DNA from 3 places in the Anaerotruncus sp. DFI.9.16 genome. Region 2 is predicted to be linked to each of the others. Evidence: predicted binding sites of a transcription regulator. Region 2 holds the regulator's gene; each other region holds the start of a gene.
What was found. The regulator Rex, encoded in region 2, represses fermentation and respiration genes when NADH is low (regulators of the CRP and FNR family bind a similar motif). The targets are predictions, from matches to a motif close to ATTGTTAANNNNTTAACAAT.

Region 1 (2,258 bases), on a different contig from region 2:
GTGCTTCCAATCCCTCGCCTGGTAGACCAGCGGAGCGGTCTTGGCGCGGCGGCCGCCGAAGATGATCGCGGAGATGGGCACGCCGTTGGGGTTATTGAACTCGGAGGAGATGCAGGGGCAGTTGACCGCCGGAGCGGTGAACCGGGAGTTGGGATGCGCGCCCTTGGAGCCGTCGGTGCAATCCCACTTCTCGCCCTTCCAGTTGAGCGCGTTCTTGGGCGGGTTCTTGTCGAGGCCCTCCCACCAGACGGTGTTGTCGTCGAGGTTGTGGACCACGTTGGTGAAAATCGTGTTCTTCTGGGTGGAGATCAGCGCGTTGGGGTTGGACTTCATGTTGGTGCCGGGGGCGACGCCGAAGAAGCCGTTCTCCGGGTTGATCGCCCAGAGGCGCCCGTCCGGGCCGACGCGCAGCCAGGCGATGTCGTCGCCGACCGTCCAGACCTTGTAGCCGGCATCCTGGAATTTCTTCGGCGGGATGAGCATGGCCAGGTTGGTCTTGCCGCACGCGGAGGGGAACGCCGCGCAGACGTATTTGATCTCACCCTTGGGGTTCTCCAGGCCGAGGATGAGCATGTGCTCGGCCATCCAGCCCTCGTTCTTCGCCTGGTAGGAGGCGATGCGCAGGGCGAAGCACTTCTTGCCGAGCAGAACGTTGCCGCCGTAGCCCGAGTTGACCGACCAGATGGTGTTGTCCTCGGGGAACTGGACGATGTAGCGGTTCTCCTCCTCCATCTTGGCCTTGGAGTGCAGGCCGCGGACGAAGTCGTTGGAGGTGTCGCCGAGCTGGTCAAACGCCTGCTGGCCCATGCGGGTCATGATGTCCATGTTGAGCACGACGTAGATCGAGTCGGTCAGCTCAACGCCCACCTTGGAGAAGGGGGAGCCGATCGGGCCCATGCAGTAGGGGAGGATATACATGGTGCGGCCCTGCATCGCACCGTCGAAGAGGGTGCGCAGCTTGGCGTACATGACCTGCGGGTCCTCCCAGTTGTTGGTCGGGCCGGCGTCCTCCTTCCTGCGGGAGCAGATAAAGGTCCTGCCCTCGACGCGCGCGACGTCGTTGATGGCGGTGCGATGGAGCAGGCAGCCCGGGAGCTTCTCGGGGTTGAGAGCCTCCATCTCGCCGGTCGCGAGAGCCTGGTCGCGCAGCTCTTTGAGCTGGGCCTCGCTGCCGTCGATCCAAACAACCTTGTCGGGTTTTACAAGCGCCTTCATCTCCTCAATCCAGTTGAGGACATTCTTGTTGTTTGTCATGATTGTTCTCCTCTCGGTGTATTTGGAATAATTTATAAAAACCATGCCGGAATGCGGGGGAATTTGGTCGGTTTTCTGTGGAGTTTCCCTAGAAAATCGAAATCTCCCACGTTTATCATTATAGACCGAACCTTTTGAAATTGCAATGGGTTTTCTGGAATTTGTGTTAATTTTTCGTCAAAGTTTTGCAGGAGGGCAAAGTTCCCTCCTGCATTTTGTCAGTCCCGCGCCGAAAATGCCGCCGCGATATCCATGGATGGGGCGGCGTTGAGGGAGAGCGCCGCGGGCGGGTTTGCAAGGAATTCATAGTAACCCTGCGCGCCGATCATCGCGGCGTTGTCCCCGCAGAGGGAGAGGGGCGGCACGTAAAGCGTAAAGCCGTTTTTCCGGCACATCTCCCCGAGCGCGGCGCGCAGGCCGCTGTTGGCGGAAACCCCGCCCGCCGCCGCGACGACGCGGTATCCAAGCTCCTTCGCCGCGGCCTCGAGGTGGCTGGTCAGCACCTCGCAGACCGTCCTCTGGAAGCTCGCGGCCAGCGAATCGGCGTCGACCTCCTCCCCCTTCTGCCCGGCGTTGTGCAGCAGGTTGATGACCGCCGTCTTGAGCCCCGAAAAGCTGAAGTCGTAGGGCGCGCCCTCGACGCGGGGCTTGGGGAGCTTATATTTGCCCGGGTCGCCGCGCCCGGCGGCCTCGTCGATGTAGACGCCGCCCGGGTAGGGGAACCCCATCGCGCGGGCGGACTTGTCGAACGCCTCCCCCGCCGCGTCGTCCCGCGTGCGGCCGACGACGCGGAAGTCGGTGTAGGAGCGCACCTCGACGATGTGGGTGTGCCCGCCCGACACCACGAGGCAGAGGAAGGGCGGCTCCAGCTCGGGATGGGCCAGATAGTTGGCGGCGATGTGTCCGCGGATGTGGTGGACGGGCACGAGGGGCTTTCCCGCCGCGAGGGCGAGCCCCTTGGCGTAGTTGACCCCCACGAGCAGCGCGCCGATCAGCCCCGGCGC
Region 2 (2,258 bases):
ATCCATTCCGATTTTGAAAAGGGCTTCATCCGCGCCGAGGTCGTCGCGTACGACGACCTCATCGCCTGCGGCTCGATGGCCGCCGCCAAGGAGAAGGGCCTCGTCCGCTCGGAGGGCAAGGAATACGTCATGCAGGACGGCGACGTCGTCCTCTTCCGCTTCAACGTCTGATGAAGCGGGCGCTGGTCCTGTGCGGCGCGCTCGCGCTCGCCACGCTGCTCTTTTTGTTCCTGCGGCCGCACGCGGAGCGCGCCGCCTTCCTGCCCGAGGCGCAGAACGATTCCGTCTTCGCCGTGATCGGACTGCCCGGCGGCGCGCCCGCTTCGGAAAGCGCATCCCCCGCCGACGGGGCCCCCTCCCGGGCGGAAGCGGTCCCTTTGGAATCCTCCGCGGCTTCCGAGGCCGGGTCCGCCGAGGCCGAACCCGGCGAACCGGAAAATGCCGCCCCGCTTCCCGAAGCCGCCGCGCCCCCCGCCGGGGAACGCAGCGTGGCCGCCCGCCCCGAGCGGGAGAGCTACCCCGTTGGGACGAAGGAGATCGCGCTCATCGTGACCAACCGGACGGAAAACGACCTCATCTACACCCACTGGTTCGACTTCCGGCGGGTGGAGGGAGACGCCGTCGTGCCGCTCACCCCGCGCGCGGGGCTGATGGCAAACCCCGACGACGTCAACGCCGAACGGGTGCTGCACGGGGGCGAGACCGTCACGATTACGCTGCCCGTCGACCTCTTCGACGAGCCGCTGTCGCCGGGCACCTACCGCGCGGCGCAGTTGAGCTGCTTCGCGGATACCGGCGGGCAGGCGCTCGCCTGCTCGGAGATCACCGCGGACTTTGTTATCGCGGAAAGCTGAAGAGCAGGCCGGGGCGCCGCCCCGCCGCCTTTTGAAAAAGGCGGGCGAAAATCTTCGCTTTTGGCTTTCTCACGGCGCGCCCCCTTTGCGGGGGACGCGGCCGGCCTGCGCCAAACGTTCTTTGCCCCCTTTCTTGAAAGAAAGGGGACTGACGGCTTCCGGAGGAAGCCGGACAAAAGAAGGCCCCCGCCGCAAGGCGGGGGCCTTCTTATTTTCGCCTCCCCGTCACTCATCCTCGGGGTAGGCGGCGTTGATTTGGTAGCAGAGGGTCATGAGGCTGTCGCCCAGGTGGACGTTCTCGACGACCGCACCCTCAAAGTCGAGGGAGAGGTCGTAATGGGAGAAGTTCCAGAAGCAGTTGACGCCGAGCTTCATGAGCCGCTGGGCGGTCTCGAAGGCGACCTCCTTGGGGATGCAGAGGATGGCGGCCCGCGGGGACTGCTCCTTGCAGAACGCCTCGAGCCCCGCCATGTCCTGCACGGTCAGGCTGCTCACCTTCTGGCCGATCACGCGGGGGCTGTCGTCAAAGATCCCGACGAGCTTGAAGCCGCTGCTCTCGAAATCCATGTGGCGCGCGATCGTGCGGCCGAGGTTGCCCGCGCCGATGAGAACCATGGGGGTATGCTTGTTGAGCCCCATGATATTGCCGATCTCCTTGTGGAGCGCGGCCACATTGTAGCCGTAGCCCTGCTGCCCGAAGCCGCCGAAGCAGTTGAGATCCTGGCGGATCTGGGACGCGGTCAGCTGCATCAGGGAGGCCAGCTCGCGCGAGGAGATGCGGGTGACATCGCGGCTGAGCAGGTCGCCGAGGAACCGGTAGTACCTGGGCAGCCGCTTGATAACGGATAGGGAAACACCCTCGTGTTTCGGCATATGCAAAACCTCTCGATCCAGAATTCCCGGTTACAGCCGTGCGATGGTGTCCATCACATAGTTGCCGAATTCCTCGCAGGTGCAGCCGGTGTCGCGGCCGGTGACCGCGAGCTTCTTTTCCTCGTACATACAGATGTCCAGCGCCCGTTCGAGCTTATCCGCCTCGGCCTGGTAGCCGATGTGGCTCAGGAGCAGCACCGCCGCCCGCAGCATCGAGCAGGGGTCGGCGTATTTGCCGCGGCCCTCTGCGATCATGCGCGGGGCGGAGCCGTGGATCGCCTCGAACATCGCGTAGCGCTTGCCGAGGTTCGCGCTGCCCGCGGTGCCGACGCCGCCCTGGAATTCGGCGGCCTCGTCGGTGATGATGTCGCCGTAGAGATTGGGCAGCACGAACACCTGGAAGTCGCGGCGGCGCTTGGGGTCGATCAGCTTGGCGGTGGTGATGTCGATGTACCAGTCGTCGGTCGTGATGCCGGGGTACTCCTCGCCGATCTTCTGGCAGAGCTTCAGGAACTTGCCGTCGGTCGTCTT
Region 3 (2,258 bases), on a different contig from region 2:
GGCCCGTTGATGCAGCTGCCCTCGCAGGCGCTCATCTCGACGAAGTACCCCTTGAGGCCGCCGCGCTCGATCGCCTCGATCGCGCGCACGCAGTTTTCCACCCCGTCGACCGCGATGTACTTGTAGCCGGTGCCGCGCGTGTGCATGCACTCGATGATGCCGCCCGTGCGCGGGAAGAAGCGGGAGGCGCGTCCCTCGCTCTCCGCCACCGGGGCGGGCGCGACCTCGATATGCCGCATCTGGAACCACTGCACGAGCTCGTCGAAGGTGAGCACGCAGTCTATGTAGCCGGGGACCTTCTGCATCTCGTCCTTTTTGGAGATGCAGGGGCCGATGAAGACGACGTAGGCGTCGGGGTATTCCTCCTTGATGAGCTTCGCGCTGGCCATCATCGGGGAGATCACCGGCGCGATACAGGGGATGACCGCCGGGAAATACTTCTGGATGAGGGTGACGACCGTGTGGCAGCAGGAGGAGATGATGACCTCCTGTTTGTGATCGCGGATGAGGTTTTCATATTCGCTCTTGACGATATAGGCGCCCTCGGCGGTCTCCCGCGCGGCGAACAGCCCGAGCTTTTTGAGGTAGCCCTCCATCTCCCCGATCCCCGAGACGGGGAACTCGCTGATAAACGAGGGGGCGAGCGTCGCGATGACCCGCTTGCCGGAGCCCACCGCCCCGATCACCTCGGTCAGGTCGCTGCGCACGCGCTTGGCGTTCTGCGGGCAGACGACGACGCACCGCCCGCACAGGATGCACTCCTCCGGGATGATCTTCGCCTGGTTGTCGGCGAAACGGATCGATTTGACCGGGCAGGAGCGGATGCACTTGTGGCAGTTTTTACAGTTGGCCTTCTTGAGGCTCAGTACGTCGGTCATTGCGGCTGCAGCTCCTTCACGACCTTATCAATGAAAATTTCCCGGGCGTTGTCGGTGTTGAGCCCGGTGACGATTTCGTCGTTCACCTTGATCGTCACGCCGTGCTGGCAGTGGCCGAGGCAGAAAGAGGCGTTCAGGCTCACCTGGTCCTCCAGCTTGTATTCCGCGATCAGCTCCTTGAACGCGTTGATGATGTTGTAAGAGCCTTTGAGATGGCACGAGCTTCCGATGCAGACGTAAATTTCCATGTCGTTTCCTCCGGTTCTTGTTTTCCCGGCGGGGCCGCGGTTTCGTTCCCCTTTTCCCGCGCGACGGCCCCATCCGTTTTCTTTCTATAAGGATACTACATTTCGGTTTCTTTTTCAATGTGTTAATTCTTTAACAATATGTAAAATCCTCCGCTCTTTTTGTCATTTCATCCAAATCCTCACGTTTTCAGCAGTTTGCGCCGTTCCCTGTAGTCGGGCATCCATTTTGCCATCTCCGCGTGGAACCCCGCCTGGTGGTCGGGGTGCAGGAAGTGCACGTATTCGTGCAGCACCACGTATTCCATCGCCGCGCGCGGCTTTCCCATCAGCTGCTTGTTGAGGGTGATGCGGTTCTTCGCCGGGCAGCACACCCCCCAGCGGCTCTTCATCCACCGCACCCGCAGCTCGGGCTTTTCCGGCAGCAGGCGCGCGAAGAGCGGATAGATCCGGTCGCTCACCTCCGTGAACGCCTCGAGACATTCCGCGTCGGTGTACGCCTCACGCGCCGCCTCGGCCTCCCCCGCATGCGCCGTCAGGCGTTCCCGCGCCCGCGCGATCCACGCCGCACGGCCCGCGACAAACCCGTCCACCTCGGAAAGCGGCGTGCGCCGGGGCGCGGAAACATGCACCGACCCGTCGGCGCGCACCCGCAGATTGAGGTTTTTGACCGCCTTCCGGGTCAGCTCGTATTCCACGCCGCCCGCCGTCCGCGTCATCCCTTCCCCTCCTAATTCAGCGTGCGGAAGCCGTACTCCTCGATCGGATCGAGCTTTTGCACCGTCAGGTTTTGCACCTCGCTGTAGTGGCTGCCGCGCCGCACCGCCGCCGTAAACGCCTCCACCGCGTCGGGCGCGCCCTGCACCTCCATGTCCACCGCGCCGTCCTCCCGGTTGCGCACCCAGCCGGTGAGCCCCAGCCCCCGCGCCGTATAGCTGGCATAGTAGCGGAAGCCCACCCCCTGCACATAGCCCTCGGCCAGCAGGTAAAGCCTCATCTTTTTCGCCACGGGCGTCTCCCCCTTTCCGGTGATCTCCATCGATTTTACCGCAAACGGACGATATTGTCGAGAGTCTGGCGCCGCCGGCGGTTTTGGATTTTTTGCCCTGCGGGCGGCGGCGCTTTACGGGAATTG

Region 1: NE609_RS10325 (phosphoenolpyruvate carboxykinase (GTP)) is a predicted target of Rex. The motif match lies at 1,417-1,436, and genes of this name have one in related genera.
Region 3: NE609_RS09165 ((2Fe-2S) ferredoxin domain-containing protein) is a predicted target of Rex. The motif match lies at 1,245-1,264, and genes of this name have one in related genera.

Annotation. Positions count from the first base shown of each region.
Region 1 is NZ_JANFZX010000024.1:6,198-8,455, reverse strand. It holds gene NE609_RS10325 (phosphoenolpyruvate carboxykinase (GTP)) at 1-1,254, opposite strand, end outside; gene tsaD (tRNA (adenosine(37)-N6)-threonylcarbamoyltransferase complex transferase subunit TsaD) at 1,473-2,258, opposite strand, start outside.
Region 2 is NZ_JANFZX010000041.1:16,296-18,553, reverse strand. It holds gene ychF (redox-regulated ATPase YchF) at 1-171, shown strand, start outside; gene NE609_RS12925 (hypothetical protein) at 171-854, shown strand; gene NE609_RS12920 (redox-sensing transcriptional repressor Rex) at 1,080-1,727, opposite strand; gene NE609_RS12915 (isocitrate/isopropylmalate family dehydrogenase) at 1,758-2,258, opposite strand, start outside.
Region 3 is NZ_JANFZX010000019.1:79-2,336, reverse strand. It holds gene NE609_RS09170 ([Fe-Fe] hydrogenase large subunit C-terminal domain-containing protein) at 1-878, opposite strand, end outside; gene NE609_RS09165 ((2Fe-2S) ferredoxin domain-containing protein) at 875-1,126, opposite strand; gene NE609_RS09160 (M48 family metallopeptidase) at 1,306-1,842, opposite strand; gene NE609_RS09155 (acylphosphatase) at 1,854-2,132, opposite strand.